DNA from 2 places in the Aureimonas phyllosphaerae genome. Region 1 is predicted to be linked to the other one. Evidence: riboswitches for the same ligand, from Rfam matches in the RefSeq annotation. Region 1 holds a riboswitch; the other holds the start of a gene.
What was found. A riboswitch is a leader RNA that binds a small molecule or an ion and turns the genes downstream of it on or off. The one in region 1 is predicted to bind cobalamin.
Positions count from the first base shown of each region.

Region 2: it holds a riboswitch for cobalamin, as region 1 does, so the genes downstream of both, ACLNGM_RS21630 (ABC transporter substrate-binding protein) here and ACLNGM_RS07505 (CbtB domain-containing protein) in region 1, are expected to answer to the same signal.

Region 1 is NZ_CP181348.1:1,603,248-1,614,512, forward strand. Features, by position in the region: gene cobN (cobaltochelatase subunit CobN) at 1-3,452, opposite strand, end outside; gene cobW (cobalamin biosynthesis protein CobW) at 3,454-4,530, opposite strand; gene cobU (bifunctional adenosylcobinamide kinase/adenosylcobinamide-phosphate guanylyltransferase) at 4,535-5,047, opposite strand; gene ACLNGM_RS07500 (CbtA family protein) at 5,044-5,757, opposite strand; gene ACLNGM_RS07505 (CbtB domain-containing protein) at 5,882-6,061, opposite strand; cobalamin riboswitch at 6,093-6,331, opposite strand; gene ACLNGM_RS07510 (VOC family protein) at 6,542-7,156, opposite strand; gene ACLNGM_RS07515 (SDR family NAD(P)-dependent oxidoreductase) at 7,261-8,112, shown strand; gene ACLNGM_RS07520 (cytochrome b) at 8,120-8,704, opposite strand; gene ACLNGM_RS07525 (cobyric acid synthase) at 8,793-10,256, opposite strand; gene ACLNGM_RS07530 (TSUP family transporter) at 10,280-11,026, opposite strand.
Region 2 is NZ_CP181348.1:4,494,279-4,505,543, forward strand. Features, by position in the region: gene metH (methionine synthase) at 1-1,757, opposite strand, end outside; gene efeU (iron uptake transporter permease EfeU) at 2,030-2,875, shown strand; gene efeO (iron uptake system protein EfeO) at 2,886-4,076, shown strand; gene efeB (iron uptake transporter deferrochelatase/peroxidase subunit) at 4,073-5,374, shown strand; gene efeO (iron uptake system protein EfeO) at 5,391-6,212, shown strand; gene ACLNGM_RS21620 (ABC transporter ATP-binding protein) at 6,421-7,209, opposite strand; gene ACLNGM_RS21625 (FecCD family ABC transporter permease) at 7,206-8,252, opposite strand; gene ACLNGM_RS21630 (ABC transporter substrate-binding protein) at 8,249-9,268, opposite strand; cobalamin riboswitch at 9,473-9,749, opposite strand; gene ACLNGM_RS21635 (transposase) at 10,294-11,265, opposite strand, start outside.

The DNA.
Region 1 (11,265 bases):
TTGTAGCCGTGGCGCATGACGCCGGCGATCCACTTCGGATTGACGACGCGCGCCCGCACGACGCGCGCGATCTCCTCGTCGAGGGTGCGGATCACTGGGCGCTCCGGGCGCGAGTGGTCGGTGTGGTAGGCCGCGGGCGCCCGGCCCGACAGGTGCTCGACGGCGGCGCTCATTCCGCCTTCGAACTGGTAGTAATCGTCCGAATCCAGAAGGTCGTGCTCGCGATTGTCCTGGTTCTGGATCACCGCCTCGATCATCCCAAGCCGCGTCTCGAAGGCGGCGCGCTCGGGCATGCCCTCCGCATCCGCGCCATAGGCATAGGCGCCCCAGACGAGAAAGGACTCCGCAAGGTCACTGCGCGTCTGCCAGCCGCCCTCGTCGATCAGCGCCTGGAGGCCTGCGCCGTAGGCACCGGGTTTCGAGCCGAAGACGCGGTAGCCGGCCTGCCGCCGAGCCTCGCCGGGCTCGAGCCCTTCGCGTTCCAGCGCGCGCGCTTCCCGCGCCATGCGGGCGGCGATCGGATTGTCGTCTTCGTCCTCCTCCAGCGCGCCGACCGCGCGGCAGGCGCGGTCGAAGAGGGCGATCTGGTCGGGAAAGGCGTCGCGGAAGAAGCCGGAGACGCGCAGCGTCACGTCGACGCGCGGTCGGCCGAGGACGGCCGGCGGCAGGATCTCGAAGCCGGTGACGCGCCCCGACGCGCGGTCCCAGGTCGGCTTGGCGCCGATCAGGGCGAAGCCTTGCGCGATGTCGTCGCCGCCGGTGCGCATGTTGGCGGTGCCCCAGCAGGTGAGGCCCGCCGTGCGCAGCCAGTCGCCGTGGTCCTGCAGGTGGCGCGTGACGAGAAGCTCGGCGGACTTGCGGCCAAGGGCCCAGGCCGCCTCCGTCGGCACGGCGCGGGTGTCGACGGAGAAGAAGTTGCGGCCCGTCGGCAGAACGTCCGGACGCCCGCGCGTCGGCGCGCCGGAGGGGCCGGGGGGCACGAAGCGGCCGTCGAGACCGGCGAGTAGCCCTCCGATCTCCGCCTCGCCGCAGGCGGCGATCGCCGGTTTCAGGCGTGTCGCGATCTCGGAGAGAACGGCTGGGGTGGCCTCCCAGCCTTGTTCAGGAACCTCCGTTCCCGCGACGAGGCGCGAGGACAGGAGTTCCAGCCGCTCCACCGTGTCGCCCGCGGTCCGCCAGGGCTCGGCGGTTTGCCGCTGGAGAGCGGCGGGACATGGGCCGTCCCAGGGCGCGCCCATCGCGCAGTCCAGCGGATCGAACCCGTCGAGACCGCAGTCTCGCCCAAGCGCCCGCAGGAGCGAGGCGTCCCCCTCCCGGTCGCCGCGCGGCAGGCGCGCGAGCGCGACCGCGAGATCGTCGAGGAGCCGGCCGTCCGGAGCGCGCCCGAAGACGTGCAGCCCGTCGCGGATCTGCATCTCCTTCAGGTCGCAGAGCCAGGCGTCGAGCCGTTCGAGCGCCGCGTCGTCCACCTCGTCGACGTGGAGGCCGGCGTCGCGCCCGAGCCCGGTTTCTCCGAGCATCTCGACGATTTGCCGCTTCAGGAGCGCGGTGCGGCGGGGGTCGCCCTGCGCCGCCTCGTAATATTCGTCCACGAGGCGTTCGAGGTCGCGCGCGGGCCCATGGCTTTCGGCGCGCGTCAGCGGCGGGGTGAGGTGGTCGACGATCACGGCAGCGGAGCGGCGCTTGGCCTGCGTCCCCTCGCCGGGGTCGTTGACGATGAACGGATAGAGATGGGGCAGGGGGCCGAGCACGGCCTCGGGGAAGCAGGCGTCCGAGAGCGCCAGCGCCTTGCCGGGCAGCCATTCGAGATTGCCGTGCTTGCCCATGTGCACGATCGCCTGCGCGCCGAACGTCTCGCTGAGGTAAGCGTAGGTGGCGAGATACCCGTGCGGCGGCGCGAGGTCCGGCGCGTGATAGGTCTCCTTCGGGTCGATGTTGTAGCCGCGCGCCGGCTGGACGCCGACGATGACCTCCCCGAACCGGGCAAGCGGCAGGGCGAAGCCGTGGGCGGCGTCGAAGAACGGATCGTTCTCCGGCGCGCCCCAGCGCTCGGCCATCGCCGTGCGGGCCGCGGCCGGCAGGGCGTCGAAGACGCGGCGGTAGTCGGCGAGCGGCAGCGTCTCGCGGATCTCACGCGCGTCGCGTCCGGCATTGGTCGGTCCCGCCTGGAGATGGGCGATCAGCGCGTTGCCGTCGTCCGGCAGGGGGCCGGTCCGGTAGCCTGCCGCCTGCATCGCGCGGAGAACCTCGATCGTGCCGGCCGGGGTGTCGAGCCCGACGCCGTTGCCGATCCGCCCGTCCCGGTTGGGATAGTTGGCGAGAAGGATGGCGATCCGGCGCTCAGGCGCCGGCGTCCGCCGCAGCGCCGCCCAGCGCGCAGCGAGCGCCGCCGCGAAGGCGATGCGGCCGGGCTCGGGGCGATGGGCGACGATGTCGCTCTGCGTGCGCTCATGCCAGTCGCCGGCCGACTTGAAGGCGAGGGCGCGCGCGAGCACCCGGCCATCGACCTCCGGCAGGGCGACGTTCATGGCGAGATCGCGCGCCGAGAGCCCTTGCGACGACGCGTCCCAGGCTGCCCGCGTGGTGCCGGCAAGGACCCCCTGCAGGACGACTGCACCGCCTTCGTCCAGCACGGTCGCCGCGAAGGGGCGGCCGGGGGCGGAGGTGGCGAACCCTGTGAGATTGATCACGACGTCCGGCGCGCGCGGCGCGAAGAGCGCGCGTAGCGTCTCCGCGCTGACGGGGTCCTTGAGGCCGGAGACATAGGCGGCCAAGACGTCGAACCCTTGAGCCTCCAGCGCCTCGGCGAGCGCCTCCACCGTCTCCGTCTGCCCGCTCTGGATGAGGGCGCGGTAGAAGACGACGGCGGCGAGCGGCCGCGCGGCGACCGGCGCGGGCGCGCGCGGGCGCTCCAGTCGCCCGGCTTTGAGGATCGGGCGGGCCGGCGCCTCGTCCGGCACAAGCCCGTCGGCGAGCGCAAGGCACGCCCGCAGAAAGGCATCGGCATTGGCGGCTCCGCCCTCGCGCAGGTAGGCCCAGAGCCGCTCGCGCTCGGGCTCCGCCAGCGTCGAATAGGCGTCGAGACCGGGGTCGGGTCGGTCGTCGCCCGGCAGCACGCAGAGCGCAAAGCCATGGCGCCGCGCCGCCGCGCTCCAGGCCTCGCAGCCGTGCCGCCAATAGGCCGCGCCGCCAAGAAGCCGGATCACCACGAGGCGCACATGCGGCGCGAGCGCCCCGACATGCGTGTCCACCGACATCGGGTGCGCGAGGCGCAGAAGGTTGGCAAGGCGAAGCACCGCCCCGTCCAGCGCCAGCCGGTCGGCGGCAAACGCCAGCGCGGCGAGCTCGGTGTCGGCCGCCGACAGGACGATGACGCGCCCCGGCGTCTGCCCGAGGTCCACCGCCTCGCGCCCGTCCTGGATCGTCCCGCGCTGGAGGCTGAGAAGGTGCAAGCTACTCGGCCGCCGCGGCCGGCGCCTCGGCCAGCGCCGCGATGCCCTCGCGGATCGCCGCCTCGCCGTCCTCGATCGCGTCGTGGAGGCCGATCACGACGAAGCGCGAGACGCGCGCCTCGCCGGCTGAGAAGGGCCGGTCGAAATAGGTCTCGATCCGGCCGCCGACGGCTTGAACGACAAGGCGCATCGGCTTGCCCCGGATCGCGGCGAAGCCCTTGAGGCGCAGGACGTCGTGCCGCGCGATGACGCTCGTCAGACCCGCCGTCAGCGCCTCGACGGAGACATATTCCCCACCCTCCGCGACGATGCTCTCGAAGTCCTCGTGATCGTGGCTATGGCCGTCGGCATGGTGGATCTCGTGGTGCGAGCGGCGGTCGGCGATGAGATCCTCCGTGCCGGCCTTGAGGCCAAGGAGGATGTCGGCGGGCAGGCGCCCGTTCTCGGCGGTCACGACGGCGAGCTTGCGGCCGGCTTCCGCCTCGACCTTCGCGCGGACGGCGGCCAGAGCCGCGGCATCCACGAGATCGGCCTTGTTGAGGACGAGGAGGTCGGCGGCGCGGATCTGGTCCTCGAAGAGCTCCTCCAGCGGATTGTCGTGGTCGAGGCTCTCGTCGGCCTCGCGCGCGGCCTGGACCTTGGCCTCGTCGTCGGCGAAGCGCCCGGCGGCGACGGCCGCCGCGTCGATCACGGTGACGACGCCGTCGACGGTGACGCGCGCCTTGACCTCGGGCCAGTTGAAGGCGGCCACCAGCGGCTGGGGCAGGGCGAGGCCCGAGGTCTCGATCACGATGTGGTCGAGCCGGTCGGCGCGCTCCAGGAGCGTTTCCATCGTCGGGATGAAGTCGTCGGCGACGGTGCAGCAGATGCAGCCGTTGGTGAGTTCCACGACGTCCTCCTCGCGGCAGGTCCGGGCGTCGCAGCCCTTCAGGATGTCGCCGTCGACGCCGAGGTCGCCGAACTCGTTGATGATCAGCGCGATGCGCCGGCCCTCGGCGTTCTGAAGGAGGTTGCGGATCAGCGTCGTCTTGCCGGCCCCGAGGAAACCGGTGATCACGGTGGCGGGAATCTTCTGCATGGGATCAGCCCTTGAGCTTGAGCGGCAGGCCGGCGGCGACGAAGGTCACCGCGTCGGCGAGGGCCGCGACGCGTTGGTGGAGCCGGCCGGCATGGTCGCGAAACTCGCGCGCCATCCGGTTGTCCGGGACGATGGAAAGGCCGACCTCGTTGGAGACGATCACGACGAGGCCGGGAAGCGGCGTGCGCAGCGCCTCGGCCAGCGCATCCGAGGCGGCGGGAATGTCGCCGTCCTCCAGCATCAGGTTGGTGAGCCAGAGGGTGAGGCAGTCGACGAGGATGGCCCGGTCGTCGCGCGCCTCTCGGTTGAGGGTCTCGGCGAGCGCCAGCGGCTCCTCGATCGTCTCCCACGGGGGCGGGCGACGCTCGCGGTGCTCTTGGATCCGCGCCCGCATCTCGGCGTCGAACGCACGGCCCGTCGCGAGATAGAGGGGGTGGAGGCCGCTGCCGAGGACCATGTCCTCGGCCAGCGCGCTCTTGCCCGAGCGCGCCCCGCCGAGGACGAAATGAAGGCTCATGCCGGAACGGCGACGGCGCGCCGGGCCCGATCGAGCCCAAGGCCGAGCAGAGCGCCCGTCATGGCCCACAGGGAGGCCGACAGACTGAGCGATGCGACGGCGAACTCGGCGGCGAGCGCCGCCGGCACGGGGCTTGCAAGATCGGCCGGATGCGGCGCGCCGACGAGGTGCGGCAGGAGAAGCAGCGCGAGCCCGCCAAGAATCGCCGCGCTCGAGCGGCGCGACACGAGGAGCCACAGGCCGCCCGCCGTCAGCGCGACCGTCGCGAGCCACCACGCCTGACGCGCCGCAAGATCGGCCGCGGGCATGGCGGGAAGCTCGGGCGGCAGGCCGAGCGCCGGAGCAAGCGTGACGGCCGCAAACCCGGCCAGACCCCAGACGGCGCCGTTGCGAAGCGTCACCGGCCGGTCAAGGCCGAGGCTCGCCGCCAGAATCAGGAGCGAGAAGGCCGCGCCGATGACGACGTTGGCCACGAGCGTCCCACCGAGGCGGGCGACATCGCCGCTCTCCTCGTGCGTTGCTCCACTGTGGGCCTGGGCCGGTGTGACCAGGCGGAGCGACGAGGCCGCGTGGTCATGCTCCGTGCCGCCGCCCTCGTAGGTTTCGGCCGCCAGAATCAGTGGCGTCGTCTTGAGGTGCTGGAGCGGCGTGATGACGACGCCGGCGAGAATGCCGGCAAGAAGCGCGGCGAGAAAATAGCGAACGAGCATGGGACTTCCCCTTCCGGCCGGCGGGTCGCTGCGAAGCGACGCGCGGCGCGGCCGTGCCATAGGACGAGGCCTCCGCCGCCGGTCAGGCGAGCGGATGCGATCGATGGATCGAGGCGAGGAGCCTCTAGTGGCAGGGCAGGCCCATGGCATGGCGCGCGTCGTGCGCCGTGTCGTGCAGCGCGTCGGCGCCGGCAAATCCGGCCCCCCAGAGGAGGAGCGCGCCGGCGGCGAAGGCGAGAAGCGCGGCCGGCAGGCGCGCGGACAGGGCGGGGCTTCGAGCGGTGCTCGTCGTGGACGACGTCATGGTGTTCAACCTCCGTGACAGCGGCCGGAATGGCCGCCTCGAGACGGATGGCAGGTCTCCTGGCTCACGGGTCACCGGTCGTCCCCCTGCCTTCCCGGACGGTCCCGTCCAGTGGCGTTTCCGGCAGAACCCTGCCGGCGGAGGCACCTCGCCGTTCTACAGTCGCGGGGTCGGCTGCGATACGGGCCCTTGGTTTAAGTCGGCCCTTCGCATTCCCTCTTAGCCTGCCCGCGCGAGTTGCGGGGCAGGACCATCCGCGCGCGAGGATAGACGAAGCGGGGTTCCAGTCAATCGAAGAGGCGCAAGAGGGGCGAGACGTTGAGGTGGGATTGGCGCGAAGCAAGCCGGGGCGTGCTGTGCGATGGGCAGCTTCGGCCCAACCCGGTCGCCCGAACTGCCGTCGAGGCTTCTCTAAAGCGGTTGTTTGCCGTGCCCCCGTCGACATCGGATCAGTGCGGCAAGCGATCTTTCCCGGCGGCATCACAAATCTTGGACGGAGGCTGGCGGCTGCATGAACTCGATCGTCGCGCCGTCTGGGCCAACAACATAGATCACGCGCGTTCCAGCCCGCGCACCGCTTGCGATCGGCTGCGGAATGCCTTGCGCCTTCCAGCCGTAGGTGGCGATCCGCGCCAGAATCGCGTCGATGTCATCGACCACGAGGGCCAGATGCGCAAAGCCCGGGTCGAACGGCTTGGCCAGCACAGTTGAGCGATTCAGACCTCGATATTCCAAGAGCTCGATCGTCTGACCCGCCAGCGAGATGATCGCCATGCGAACCTGTGCCCCATGCGCTCCCGTCACTTGGCCGAGGAACTCGCCCCCCATCTCGCCGGTTCGCACGAGTTGCGCGCCAAGCCCGTCGACCCAGAACCGAAGAGACTCGTCGAGGGAGGCGACCGCGAAGCCGACGTGATCGGCGCGACGCACGTGGATGCTAGTGTGTTCCATCATGCGAAACGTCTGGCTGGCAAAGGGGTTCAATCGTCTACAAAAGGTCGTCGCCAGTCTTCCGGCTATGTCCTCTTCGATGCATATGCCATTTGGAAACGGACCAGCAGGAAACCACGCTTGAGTCACCGTGTTCTCCGTCATAGACGCGCACCAATCCTCACCGCCACACACAAACCCGTCGGCCTTCCATCCTCCGCCCGCTCGGCTATCTCTTGCCCGAACGCCACTGCCGGAAGGCCCGACCCATGCACCATCCCGCCATCGCTCCGCTCCACACCGCCGTCGTGATCGGGGGCGCGGGGGGGATCGGGCTGGCGGCCGCGCGCCGCTTCGCCAAGGCCGGCCTCAAGGTCGCGGTGGTGGACCGGCGGATGGAGGACCTGACGAGCGCGCACGAAGAGCTCGTCGCGCTCGCCGACGGCGACGAGACGCGGATCGTGGCGGCGGCCTGCGACGTGAGCGATCGCGCCGGTCTGCAAAAGACGGCCGATCACATCGCCGAACGTCTCGGCAAGGTGCATGTCCTGATGAACAATGCCGGCATCCAGCCGGGCTCGTCGATTTTCGGGACCCAGGCCAACTGGGACGCCGTGCTGTCGATCAACCTCGGCGGCGTCATCAACGGCACGCGGATCTTCGGCCCGGCCATGATGGCGCATGGCGAGCCGGCGCTGATCGTCAACACCGGCTCCAAGCAGGGCATCACGACGCCGCCGGGCGATCCCGCCTACAACGTGTCGAAGGCGGGCGTGAAGGTGTTCACCGAGGCGCTGCAGCACGAGTTGCGCGAGACGGCGGGGCATCAGGTGGAGGCCGCGCTCCTCATACCCGGCTTCGTGTTCACCGGGCTGACCGCCAGGGGGCGCACCGAGAAGCCTGAGGGCGCCTGGACGCCCGACCAGACGATCGACTTCATGATGGACCGGCTGGAGGCGGGCGACTTCTACATCCTGTGCCCGGACGGCGAGACGGACCGGCGCACCGACGAGAAACGCATCCGCTGGGCGGCCGGCGACATCGTCGAGAACCGCCCGCCACTGTCGCGCTGGCACAAGGACTGGGCCGGCCGCTTCAAGGATTTTGCGACCGAGGACTGATCGGCGTTCAGACCGAGCGCAGCGAGCGCGGACCCCGCTCGGGGCCGCGCGTCATGTGGCGCAGCGTCGCGTCGCGCCGCACGAGCCCGTGCCAGAGCGCCATGGCGATGTGGCCGGCGATGAGCACGAAGAGCGTCCAGCCGAGGAAGCCGTGCAGGAGGTTGGCGGGCGCGGTCAGCGCCGGATTCGCCTCGCCGCCGGGCGCCACGAGTTCGATGCCGTAGACCCGCAAGCCCCGCCCGTTGTTCGCGGCGCGCAGGATGGCGAGCGAGGGCACGATCACCATCAAGAGATAGAGCACGAGGTGGCCGAGCGTCGCCGCGCGCTGGAGAAGCGGCGGGCCCTCGTGCGGGGGGCGCTGCTTCAGCTGCGACAGGCCCCAGGCGCCGCGCAGGAGCACGAGCACCCAGAGCGTGAAGCCGACGGAATAGTGCGTGCCCCAGAAAAAGCGCTCGATCGCCGTGTCCTCGGCGACCGCCGAGAGGAACACCGTCACGAACTGCCAGACGAAGAGGAGCGCCATCGTCCAGTGCAGCGTGCGCGACACGAGGCCGTATCCGAATCGCGAATCGGCGAGGGTCGATTTGGCCATGAAGCGGTGTCCCCGTTGCGTCCTCTCGATGTTGGAACGCTTCGAGATGGATTGCCAATTACGGAAACGACATCTTGCGCGCGGCCGATCAGCGCGCGCGGGCGATCCGTTCCAGCGCTGCGATGTCAAGCGAGGTCTCGAGCCGGGCGGCGATGGCATCGAGCGCCGCCTCGATCTCGCCCGCGTGCGAGCGTCCGCCGGGCGCCACCCCAAGCGTCGAGAGCCAGGTCTCGCGCCAGCGGTCCCCGGTGAAGAGGCCGTGGAGATAGGTGCCTGTCACCCGCCCGTCGGCACTCGCAGCGCCTTCCGGGCGGCCCGCGACGATGGCGAAGGGCCGCAAGCGGTCCGGCCCCTCGCTCCGGCCCATGTGGATCTCGTAGGCGGGGAACGCTGTCCCGTCCATCGCGAGGGCCTTGACCTGAGCGAGGGTCTTGGGTCCGAGAAGGCGCGTCTCGATGTCGAGAAGACCGAGACCCGCCGTCTCGCCCGCTTCGCCCTCGATGCCGTGGGGGTCGTTGATCCGCCGACCCAGCATCTGGTAGCCGCCGCAGAGCCCCAGCACCCGGCCGCCGCGTGCGTGGTGGTCGAGGATCGCGCGATCCCAGCCTTCTGCGCGCAGGGCCGTAAGATCGGCGATCGTCGCCTTGGAGCCCGGCAGCAGCACCAGTCCGGCCTCGCGCGGCCAGGACTCGCCCGGCCGGACGAGGCGCACGCAGACGCCGGGCGTCGCCGCCAGCGGATCGAGATCGTCGAAGTTGGCGATATGCGGCAGGCGCGGCACGGCGACGACGAGATCGCCCGGACGGGGCTCGGGCGCCGCGCGCCGATCGAGCGCCACGGAATCTTCCGCCGGCAGGCGCGCCGTCTCCGGCAGCCAGGGCACGACCCCGAGGCTCGGCCAGTTGGTGAACCGGGTGACGGCCGCAAGCCCCTCGTCGAAGAGCGAGACGTCGCCCCGGAACTTGTTGATCAGGAAGCCGTGGATCGGCGCGCGGTCGGCGGGCGGGAGGATCGCGTGCGTGCCGACCAAGGAGGCGATCACGCCGCCCCGGTCGATGTCGCCGACGAGGACGACCGGAACGCCGGCGGCGCGCGCGAAGCCCATGTTGGCGATGTCGCCGACCCGCAGGTTGATCTCGGCCGGCGAGCCCGCGCCCTCGACGACGACGAGGTCGGCGCCCTGCGAGATACGGGCGAAGCTGTCGAGGACGGCCGGCAGGAAGGTCGCCTTCAGCGCTTGGTAGTCGCGCCCGCGTGCCGTGCCGGCGACGCGGCCCTGCACTACGACCTGCGAGCCGGTCTCCGACTGCGGCTTGAGGAGCACCGGGTTCATGTGGACGCTCGGCGCGACGCGGCAGGCCGTGGCCTGGAGGGCCTGCGCCCGGCCGATCTCGCCCCATTCGCCGGCTTGGTCGTTCCAGGCGACGGCGGCGTTGTTGCTCATGTTCTGCGGCTTGAAGGGCCGCACCGCGAGGCCCCGGTTCGCGAACAGCCGGCAGAGGCCGGCGACGAGGACGCTTTTCCCGACGTCCGACCCCGTGCCCTGCAGCATCAGGGCCGGGACGCGGGCGCCGCTCACGACCAGAGGAGCCGCACCGCGAGCGCGATGCAGACCAGCACCAGGAGCGGGCGGATCAGGCCGGCGCCGAAGCGCATGGCGACGCCGGCGCCGACGCGCGCGCCGAGGAACTGCGCGATCCCCATCGCGAGCCCGAGCTTCCAGTGGATGGTGCCGACGAGGGCGAATACGGCAAAGCCCCCGACGTTCGAGGCGAAGTTCAGGAGCTTGGTGTGCGCCGTCGCCTTGAGGACGCCGTAGCCGGCGAGCGACACGAAGGCGAGCATGAAGAACGAGCCGGTGCCGGGCCCGAACAGCCCGTCATAGGCGCCGATCAGCGGCACGAAGACGAGGGCGAAGGTGCGCGGCGAGATGCGCCGTTCGCGATCGATGTCGGTGAGGCCGGGCTTCACCGCGAAGTAGATCGCGATGGCGATGAGAAGGAAGGGGAGGAGCCGGCGCAGGAGGTCGAGCGGCAGGGCCGTCGCCAGAAGCGCGCCGAGGCAGGCGCCGGCAAAGGAGAGGCCCGCCGCAGGCAGCAAAGGCCCAAGCTTCACGTGGCCGCGCCGCGCGTAGGAAATCGTCGCCGAGGCCGAGCCGAACAGCGACTGGAGCTTGTTGGTGCCGAGCGCCGAGAGCGGGTCGAGCCCGCCGAGGAGCAGCGCCGGCACCGTGATCAGACCCCCGCCGCCCGCGATCGCGTCGATCAGTCCCGCGCCGAAGGCGGCAAGGACCAGAAGCAGGAAGGTTTCGTCGAAGGGCATGGCGGCGGCTTTCGCGGGCGGGCCGGATGGCCTTAAGGCGGGTGGCGCCTCCGGCCAAGGGAAAACGGACGCGATTTGACGAAGCGGTCGCCGTCCGTCATGAAGCCGGGGCCTGACGGTGCCTCGAACGGGGCTCTCACACATGATTTCACGGGCGGCCGACCCAATCCGGGGGCCGACGCGGAAACCGGCGGATCGATTCGTCGCGCGTCTGGCGCGGCGCCTCCTCCGGCGCGACA
Region 2 (11,265 bases), 1.8 Mb from region 1:
TTGCCGCGGAACGAGAAGGAGAGGTTCGACACGCCGCCCGAGATATGGGCGTGCGGCAGCGTTTCCCGGATCGTGCGCGTCGCCTCGATGAAGGCGACGCCGTAGCCGTCGTGCTCCTCGATGCCGGTCGCGACCGCGAAGACGTTGGGGTCGAAGACGATGTCCTCCGGCGGAAAGCCGTTCTCGGTGAGGAGCTTGTAGGCTCTTGAGCAGATCTCGACCTTCCGGGCGAGCGTATCCGCCTGCCCCTCTTCGTCGAAGGCCATGACGACCACGGCCGCGCCATAGAGGCGGCAAAGGCGTGCGTGATGCAGGAAGGCCTCCTCGCCCTCCTTCATCGAGATCGAGTTGACGATCGGCTTGCCTTGCACGCACTGCAGCCCGGCCTCGATCACCTCCCACTTGGAACTGTCGATCATCACCGGCACGCGGGCGATGTCGGGCTCCGAGGCCACGAGGTTGAGGAACTCGACCATCGCGGCCTTCGAGTCGATCAGGCCCTCGTCCATGTTGACGTCGATGATCTGCGCGCCGTTCGCCACCTGGTCGCGCGCGACGTCGAGCGCGGCCGCGTAGTCGCCCGCGGTGATGAGCTTGCGGAACTTCGCCGAGCCCGTGACATTGGTGCGCTCGCCGACGTTCACGAAGGGAATGTCCTTCGTCAGCGTGAAGGGCTCGAGGCCCGACAGGCGCATCATCGGGGTGGACTTCGGAAGGCCGCGCGGCTTGAGGCCCGCGACCGCGTCGGCGATGGCGCGGATGTGCTCAGGCGTCGAGCCGCAGCATCCGCCGACGACGTTGATCAGCCCTTCCTCGGCAAAGCCGCGCACCTGTCGCGCCATCGCGTCGGGCGTCTCGTCGTACTGGCCGAACTCGTTGGGGAGGCCGGCATTCGGATAGGCGCAGACGAAGGTGTCCGCGACGCCCGAGATCTCGGCGAGATGCGGGCGCATCGCCTCGGCGCCGAGCGCGCAGTTGAGGCCGATGGTGAAGGGCTTGGCGTGGCGCACCGAATGCCAGAAGGCCGTCGGCGTCTGGCCGGACAGGGTGCGCCCCGACAGGTCGGTGATGGTGCCGGAGATCATCACCGGGAGGTAGACGCCGGCCTCCGCGAACACTTCCTCGGCCGCGAAGATCGCCGCCTTGGCGTTCAAGGTGTCGAAGATCGTCTCGATGAGGATGATGTCGGAGCCGCCGTCGAGGAGACCGCGCACCTGCTGGGCGTAGGCGATGCGAAGTTCGTCGAACGTGACGGCGCGGTAGCCGGGATTGTTGACGTCGGGCGAGATCGAGGCGGTGCGGTTGGTCGGGCCGATCGCGCCCGCCACGAAGCGCCGGCGCCCGTCCGCCTCCTCGGCGCGCATGGCCGCGCGGCGCGCCACGGCGGCGCCCTCGCGGTTCAGCTCGTAGACCACCGCCTCCATCTCGTAGTCGGCCTGCGCGATCGTGGTGCCTGAGAACGTGTTGGTCTCGACGATGTCGGCGCCGGCCATCAGGTAGGCGAAGTGGATGTCCTCGATGGCCTTCGGCTGCGTCAGCACCAGGAGGTCGTTGTTGCCCTGGAGGTGGCAGCGGCAGTCGTGGAAGCGATCGCCGCGGAAATCGTCCTCCTGCAGGCCGAGCCCCTGGATCTGCGTTCCCATCGCGCCGTCGAGGATCAAAATGCGCTCGGAGGCCGCCTTGCGCAGCGCCGTCCAGACGTCGTCGCGCGGCTGCGTGACGCGGGAGGCGAAGAGCGTGTCGAGGGTGGAACTCATGGGAAGCACCTCAAGGCCGGGGCGCGGCCGCACCACATATAAGGATGTCCTTATATGATTTGACCGGCCGTGGCGAGGCATCGCCGTCGCCGGTCTTCCCAGGCTCGATCGGCGGCCCGCGCCGATGGGACGACACCCCGCAAACCGTTGTGCGGCAGGGGTTAGGCTGGAACAATTCCAAAACAAAACATTTGCTGACTTTTTCGTGAAGGATTATGGGGAGCCATCGGGCGAGGCCCGGCGCATTCATCGAACACCGCTGGGGTCCGACCATGCTCGTCCCGTTCCTCATCATGCTCCGCGAGGGGCTGGAGGCCGCCCTGATCGTCGGCATCGTCGCCGGCTACATTTCGCGCAGCGGCCGCGGCGCCTGGATGCCGGCGGTCTGGTCGGGCATCTTCCTTGCCGTCGCGCTGTCGCTGTTCGTCGGGGCCGGGCTGCAGCTGGCGAGCGCGGAGTTCCCCCAGCGCACGCAGGAGCTTTTCGAGGCTGTCGTCGGTTTCGTCGCCGTCGCGATCCTCACCTCGATGGTGCTGTGGATGCGCAAGGCGGCGCGTTCGCTCAAGACCGAACTCCAGGGCTCGATCGAACAGGCGCTCGGCGGCACGCGCGCGCAAGGGCTGGCGCTCGTCGGCCTCGTGTTCTTCGCCGTCGCGCGCGAAGGCCTCGAGTCGGTCTTCTTCCTTCTCGCCCTCTTCCAGCAGAGCCCCGGCGCCTCGGCTCCGCTCGGCGCACTTCTCGGCGTCGTCGTCTCCGCCCTTCTTGGTTACGCCATCTATGCCGGCGGCGTACGCCTCGATCTCTCGCGCTTCTTCCGCTGGACCGGCGTCTTCATCCTCGTGGTCGCGGCCGGTCTCCTCGCGGGCTCCCTGCGCCATCTCCACGAGGCCGGCATCTGGAACGCGCTGCAGACGACGGTCTTCGACCTGACGCCCGTCCTGCCGGTCGACAGCGCGCTCGGCAGCGTCCTGTCGGGTCTCTTCGGCTACATGGCCGATCCCAATGTGGGCGAGCTTCTGGCCTACGTCGCCTATCTCGCTGTCGCGTTGCGGCTGTTCCTCCGCCCGGCCGGGGTGCCCGTGCAGGCGTCCGCCCGCCCCGCCGCCGCGCTGCGCTGAGGTCAGTCCGATGACCGCCGTTTCCCCCGCCCCCGCCTCTCGCCGCGCCCTTCGCTGGGGAGCCGTCGCGTCCGCCGGCCTGATGGTCGCGGGCCTCGGGGCCTTCGCCTATGCCTCGCAGGTGGCCGCCCGCCGGGCGCCCGGCGGCGACGCCGTGACGGTGACGCTGCGCGGCGACGCCTGCCAGCCGAACGCCCTGACGGTTACGGCCGGTCGCGTGAGCTTCCGGATCGTCAACGAGACCGAGCGCGCCGTGGAATGGGAGATCCTCGACGGCGTGATGGTGGTGGAGGAGCGCGAGAACATCGCGCCCGGCCTGTCGCAGACGCTCGGCGCACGCCTGAAGCCCGGCGAATACGCGATCACCTGCGGCCTCCTGTCCAACCCGCGCGGGCGCCTCGTGGTCCTGCCGTCCGGGAACGGCGCACCAGTCGAGGCACCGCGCCTCGTCGCCTTCGTGGGGCCGCTCGCCGAGTATCAGGTCTTCACGCAGATGCAGGCGCGCGACCTCCAGCGCGCCGTGGCAGCGCTCGACGCGGCGGTGCAGGCCGGCGATCTCGCCAAGGCTCGCGAGCTTTATTCGCAGGCGCGCGCGCCCTTCGAGCGCATCGCGCCGGTGGCGGAACGGATCGGGGATCTCGCCGACCGGATCGATCCCGTCGCCGCCTATCTGGCCGCGCGCGAGGCGGACGGAGGCTTCACCGGCTTCCACCGCCTGGAATACGGCCTGTTCGCCAAGAACTCGCTCGCTGGCCTCGAACCGGTGTCGAAGCAACTCGTTGCCGACGTCGGCGCCCTGCGCGAGCGGCTGCGCGCCCTGAAGACCGGCCCTGCCGACATGACCGACGGCGCCGCGCGCGCGTTGCGCTCGCTGGCCGACACCACGGACGGCGGCGGCGAGAACGTCTACGCCCGCACCGATGTCGCCGATATCGCGGCCCGCGTCGCGGGCGTCGAGAAGATCGCAGCGCTCCTGAAGCCCGTCGCGGTGGATGCGGCCCCCGCGCCCTTCGGCGCCGTGGAAGCGCAACTCCAAACGTTGAAGACCGATGTCGCGGCGATCGCCGGCACGGGTGCCGCGCCCTCCTTCGACGCCGTGCCGGCGGCGGCGCTTGCCAAGCTGGCGACGGATGCGCGGGCCCTTGCGGAGGCGATCGAAACCCTTGGTGGTGCCATCGGCCTCGGGCAGGACGACGCATGAGCGACGCCGGCAAGGGCGGCTGCCCCGCCTTCGTCACCGACCGGCGCCGCCTGCTGAGGGGCCTTGCCGGGGGAGCCGCCGCCTCGATTGCCGGCATCGGCGCTGCGCGCGCGTCGGAGGCCGAGGTCGCCGACGCACCGCACAGCGAGGCGGCACGCCGGAGCCAGCCGTTCCACGGCCCGCATCAGAGCGGCATCGTCACGCCCCGTCCGGCAGCCGGCATGGTGGTCGCCTTCGACACGCTGGCTGAGACGCCGGACGAGGTCGAGCGCCTGTTTCGCACGCTCACCGAGCGCTTCCGCTTCCTGATGGCGGGCGGCCCGGTGCCGGAACTCGACCCGAAACTTCCGCCCGCCGATTCCGGCATCCTCGGCCCCGTGATCGCGCCCGACAACCTGACGATGACCCTGTCGCTCGGGCACAGCTTCTTCGAGGACCGCCCGTGGCTGCGGCCGCTGCGGCCGCGATGCCTCCAGCGCATGACGCGGTTTCCCAACGACGCGCTCGACCCGGCGCTGTGCCACGGCGACCTGTCGATCCAGATTTGCGCCAACACGCCCGACGCGACGATCCACGCGCTGCGCGACATCATCAAGACGCTGCCCGACCTTCTCGTGATCCGCTGGAAGCAGGAGGGCTCGGTGCCGATCCTGCCGCCAAGCCCGGACGGGCGCGAGGAAAGCGCCCGCAACTTCCTCGGCTTCCGCGACGGCTCGGCCAACCCGGATTCGCGCGATGCGAGCCTGATGGACGCGCTCGTCTGGGTGGGCACGGGAGCCGACGAGCCGGCCTGGGCAGAGGCAGGCACCTATCAGGCCGTGCGCATCATCCGCAATTTCGTGGAGCGCTGGGACCGCACGCCGCTCAGCGAGCAGGAGGCGATCATCGGCCGGCAGAAGCCGAACGGCGCGCCGCTTGGCCATCCCGGCACGGAAGCCGACGTGCCGGACTTCGCATCCGACCCGGACGGTACGATCACGCCGTTGGACGCCCATATCCGGCTTGCCAATCCGCGCCGGGCGGACACCGAGAAGAGCCGCATCCTGCGACGCCCGTTCAACTATTCGAACGGCATCACCCGGAACGGCCAGCTCGACCAGGGCCTCCTGTTCATCGCCTACCAGGCCGACCTCGACGAGGGCTTCATCGCCGTCCAGCGCCGCCTCGATGGCGAGCCGCTGGAGGAATACATCAAGCCCGTCGGCGGCGGCTACTTCTTCACCCTGCCCGGCGTGCGGGACGAGGACGATTTCCTCGGCCGCCCCCTGCTCCGGGCGGCATCCGACCTGAAAGCCTGACGACGGAGACCCCTTGATGACCCGTAAGACGCCCGCCCTCGCCCTTGCGGCCGCCCTCCTGTGCGGCGCGACGCCGACGCTTGCCGAGGTGTCGCCGCTCGATCTCGTCCAGCCGGTGGCCGAGTACAAGCTCTACGTCTCGGACAAGCTGGAAACGCTGGTGACCGACACGAAGGCCTTCACCGACGCCATCAAGGCAGGCGACGTGGCGCGTGCCAAGGCGCTGTTTGCGCCGACCCGCATGAGCTACGAGGCGGTCGAGCCGATCGCCGAGCTGTTCTCCGACCTCGACGCGTCGATCGATTCGCGCGCCGACGACCACGAGAAGCGCGAGGAGGACGAGGGGTTCACCGGCTTCCACCGCCTGGAATACGGCCTCTTCGCGAAGAACTCGACCGAGGGCCTCGCGCCCTTCGCCGACCGGCTGATGGCCGACGTCACCGATCTCGAGCAGCGCATCGCCGACCTCGCCCTGCCGCCCGAGAAGGTCGTCGGCGGCGCGGCCGCGCTGATGGAAGAGGTCGCCGCGACCAAGATCTCGGGCGAGGAGGACCGCTACAGCGGCACCGACCTTTGGGACTTCCGCGGCAATTTCGACGGCTCGCGCAAGATCTTCGACCTCGTCCAGCCGCTGATCGAGACGCAGGACGCCCCCTTCGTCGCCAAGGTCAACAAGAGCTTCGGCATCGTCGACACGACGCTCGACAAGTACCGCGAGGGCGACGGCTACACTCATTACGAAAAGCTCACCGACGCGGACCGCCGCGTTCTCGCCGCCAACGTCAACACGCTGGCCGAGGACCTCTCCACGCTGCGCGGCAAGCTCGGCCTGAACTGACCCGCGCCATACCGAGCAACGGCCGCACCGGAGGTTGGACACCTCCAGGGCGGCCGTTTTCGTCTCCGCCGGCTTCGTCCCCGATCGTCAGCACAACGCCCTCGGAGGCACGCGACAGACCGAGTGGATTGCGGATCGAAGGTGGCTCGAAGCAACCCGTGCGACCGGGCGCGCTTCGCATCCGGCCGGTCAAGGATGGGAGGCGTCTTCAAGCCCATCCGTCGCATCGCGGCATGGCGGGCGGGGCGAAGCGGATGAAGGGACGGCCGTCCGCTCCGATCTCGACGCTGGCGGCCACCTTGAAGACGGCGCCGATCAGCTCGGGCGTCAGCACGTCCGACGGCAGGCCCGCGGCGGCGAGCCGACCGCCCTCCATCACCGCGATCCGGTCGGCGAACATGGCGGCGTGGTTGAGGTCATGGAGCGCGGCGAGCACGGTGCCGCCGCGCCGCCGCACCAGCGCGAGGAGGCCGAGCTGGTGCTCGACGTCGAGGTGGTTGGTCGGCTCGTCGAGGACGAGCACCTTCGGCTCCTGCGCAAGCGCGCGGGCGATGTGGAGCCGCTGCCGCTCGCCGCCCGACAGCGAGTGCCAGAGACGGTCGCCCAAGGGCGCCATGTCGACGGCCTCGAGCGCGTCGGCGACGATCGCGTCGTCGCGTGTCCCCCAGGGCGACAGCGCGCCGAGATGGGGCGCGCGCCCAAGCTCCACTGCCTGGCGCGCGGTGAGCCGCTCCGTCGTCTCGGCCTGCTGTTCGACGAGGGCGAGGACGCGCGCGAGATCACGACGCGGCATCCGTGCGACCGATCGCCCGTCCAGCGTCGCCGCTCCGCCATGCGGGCGTTTCAGACCCGCCAGCATCGCGATCAGCGTCGTCTTGCCCGATCCGTTGGGGCCGACGAGGGCGAGGAATTCGCCGGGCCGCGCCTCCAGCGACACGCCGTCGACGATCGCACGCCCGCCTGCGCGGAATGTCAGGTCGTTTGCCGCCAGCCTCATCGCCCTCCCGCCCCGTTCGCGACCGGACGGTGGATGAGGATCAGCGCGAAGGCCGGCGCACCGACGAGCGCCGTCATCACCCCAATCGGCAGGACCTGGCCGGGGATGGCTGTGCGCGACAGGACGTCGGCGGCGATCATGAAAACGGCGCCGATCAAGGCGCTGGCGGGCAGGAGCGCGCCGTGGCGCACGCCGACGACGAGCCGCGCGGCGTGCGGGATGACGAGGCCCACGAAGCCGATCGAGCCGACGATCGAGACCATGACCGCCGTCATCAGCGCGGTCGCCCCGATCAGCACCGCCCGCACCCGGCGAACGGGTATGCCGAGCGCGGCGGCCGAGGCGGTGCCGAAGGCGAAGGCGTCGAGCGACCGAGCATGGAGGAGACAGACGGCGAGGCCGGTGAGCGCCACGGGAACGGCGAGCGCCGCGTCCGGCCAGCGCACGCCCGACAGGTTGCCAAGGAGCCAGAACATGATGCCCCGCGCCTGGTCGGCGGTGGCCGACTTGGTGACCACGAACGAGGTCAGCGCGTTGAAGAGCTGCGATCCCGCGATCCCGGCGAGGATGATCGCCGCCGGCCCGCGGCCCGCCAGAAGCGCGAGCCCCGACACGAGCGCGAAGGCAAGGAGCGCCCCTGCGAGCGCGCCGAGCGGCAAGGACAGGAGGCCGCCGCCGAGCCCAAGGATTGCGACCGCCACCGCCCCCGACGAGGCACCGGCCGAGATTCCGAGAAGGTAGGGGTCCGCCAGCGGATTGCGCAGCAGAGACTGGAGGACGGCCCCGGAGACGGCGAGCGCCGCGCCGCATGCGCTTGCTACCACCGCGCGTGACAGGCGGTAGTTCCAGACGATGCCCTCGTCGATCGGGTCGAGGACGTGGCCGCCGTGCCAGAGGCGGTTGGCGAGCGTCTTCGCCACCGTGTCGAACGGGATGCGCGTCTCCCCCACCGCCGCCCCGAACAGGAGAGCAGCGAGGAGGAGCGCGAGCGCACCGAGCGCGAAGCCGGCGGCGCGTGCCGAATGGGCGGCGGCTCGGCTCACCGGGCGAGGCCGGCCTTCGCGAGGGCGTCGGCCAGCACCTCGATGCCATCGATGGTGCGGATCGTCGGGTTCATCGTCTGCGCGTCCATCTCGACGACGCGGCCGTCCCTCACCGCGGGCATCAGGCTGGCGACCGGGTCGGTCTTCAGGAACTGGAGCTTCACCACGATGTCGTCGGCCGGAAAGCGGCGACGGTCCATCTCACCCGCCACGATCACCGTCGGGTTGGCGCGGGCGATCGTCTCCCAGCCGACCGTCGGCCACTCCTCCTGGCTGTCGATGACGTTCCGCACCCCGAGGAGGGACATGATGTAGCCCGGCGCGCCGCCCTGCCCGGCGACGTAAGGGTCGATGTCGAGTTCGGCGGAGGAGAACCAGAACACCGCCGAGGTGCCCTGCTTCAGGCCGGCAATCTTCGCCTTGGCCGTAGTCTCGCGCGCCTTCAGCTCAGTGACGAGTTCGGCGCCCTTGTCCTGGACGTCGAAGATGCGGGCGAGGTCCTCGACCTCCTGGTAGACGAGGTCCATGGTGAAGCGCGCCGTGCGGGTGCCGTCGCCGCCGCCCGAGTTGTCCTTGCCCTTGCAGTCGGCGGGCGAGGTGTAGACGGGAATGCCGAGTTCCTCGAACTGCTCGGGCGTCGCGACCACGCCCTGCGGACCCACCTGCCATTCGAACTGGGTTGTCACGAGGTCCGGCCGCTCGGCGACGACGCTCTCGAAGCTCGGGTCGTTGTCGGCAAGGCGCTTCACCGTCGCGTTCGCTTCTTCGTACCCCGGCAGGACGGGACCGACCCAGACGGCCGTCCCGGCAACGCGGTCAGCGAGGCCGAGGAGATAGAGGATCTCGGTGGTGGACTGGCCGATCGAGACCACGCGCGAGGGTGCCTTCTCGAAGCGTAGCGTGCGGCCGCAGTTCTCCAACTCCAGCGGATACTGCGTCGGGGCGGCGATGGCCGAGCCTGCGGAGAGGACGACAGCGAGGAGGCCAAGGGCGGCGGGGCAGCGGTAGGATGTCATCGACGGGTTCCTGATGGGAATGGGCGCGGCTTCGCCATGCCGCGGCGTGCGGCCTGGGTCGCCCGGATGGGAGAACGGGACGAGCGCGGCGCCTCAGCGGCGCGCGGACGCTCGCGGGCGGAAGCAGAAAGGGGGAGTGTGGGCGCGAACGCGCCGAGGGTGAGCCGTCATGGGCATCCTTTCCGGGCATCCCCGCCCGAACGTCATGGATCTATCGCTGACGGCAGGTCTCCTGGCTCGCGGAGGTCGCACCGATCATCTGCCTTCCCGCTTCGGCCCGTGGGCGCTTCGCAGTGGCATGGCGCCGGGGCGACCCGGCGGCCCGCCGCGCCCGTCCGAGGACCAGCGCGGGGATGATCGGCATCCGCTTACAGTTGCGGGGGCAGCCACGGTTTCGGCCCCGATTGGGTCGTCCTCACCGTGTTCCCTTTTAATCCCCCGGGCTCGTCGCCGCGGGGAAACCGTCGAAGCCTGCTTACGCGGCGCACGTCGGCAGCGTCAACGGCATGGGAGGTGGAGAAGTTCGATACCGCCACGCGGTCGGGATGACGGAGATACTCGATGCGAACGAGGCACAGCCCCAATAGCCGCTGGGAACGGCAGACCGGCGACGAACCGACGCCGAGGCCACCCGCGCCGAGGATATGGCGCCTCCTCGTTCTCGTGTCGGCGCCCCCATAAATCCCGCAGAGCAAACGCATTAATCAATAGGTTAGTGGCAACTTCGACCCATAAGTCCCGCAGAGCCACCCCATAAATCCCGCATTGACGTAGTCTTCCGACCCATAAATCCCGCAGCGTGTTCTAGCAGTGTCCAATGAGGCCGCTCGCCAGATCCCAGGGGATCGTACGAGCAGGCCTTCAACGACCCTGTCGCCGTCCATTCATCGGGACCAAACTGACAACCAGTGGCGATGGGAAATACAGCCGGCCCGAGGCAACGCCGCATGCCACGACGAGCGGCCCCGACGTTCGATCGACGACATTCGCCGCACGTCCGCGACGCCGCCCAAACGACCCACCGGCTATCCACGAGCCGGAGGCGTCCACCACGCGACGACCCTCAGGTCAGACCGGCTTCCCGTCCGAACGCCGCCCCACATCAGAACTCCGGGCCGTTCTATTGGAAGGAATCGGTCTGCCAGAGCGGCGGCCATCGCAGCGAGCACTCCGTTCCAAACTCCGGCGCGGTCCCATTTCGTCAGGCGGGCACGGACCGTGGAATGAGGGCCATACCTGTCGGGGAGATCGGACCAAGGCAGACCGGTCCTCAAGTGCCACAGGATGCCGTCGACGGTGCGCCGGTCGTTCAAGCGGGCGTAGCCCTGAACCGCGGTCGGCAGAAGGGGGGAGATGACGGACCATTCCTCGTCCCCCATGTCATCGTAAGCGGTGGACTTCCCGGCGTCCGGACTTCCAGAAGGCACCCGGTCGACAAGGCCATCCGACAGGACCCTCTGGACATCGCCGCGCTGGACCACGAACAGGTCGGCAAATCCGGCGACGGCATGCACCAGGCAACCACGAGCCTCGAGATCGGACCGCAGGCTTTCGCTCCAGGGCATCCCGTACTCCGACCTCAGACGGTTAGAGAGGACGTAACGTGCCGCGAACTCGTCGACATCCTTCTCCAGAAACCCCGACTTGATGCGCTTACCGTCTGACGCGCTTTGAAGAAGCCCTCCCTGGACGAGACCGATCAAGCTTGCCCAGGCCGTCCCGAGTCGGTTTGTGGTCGCGTGTGAGCTGAGAAGCTTCGGCTTGCTCTCGATCTCCCTCGCGCGCTGAGTTCGCATTTGCGTTTGACGTCTCTTCTCGCGCAGCTCCTTTGGGAGCTTGAGGTAGTCGCCTTTCTCCAGATCGCTTCGATCCAAGACGACCGACTTGAGGTCGCCAACCCTCGATGCTCCGAGCGGTACGAGGGTGCCGCCGACGATTGCCTGCAGGGCGAGCCAGGTATCGACCTCACCCGCGAACAGACGCAAGTGATCGCGCTC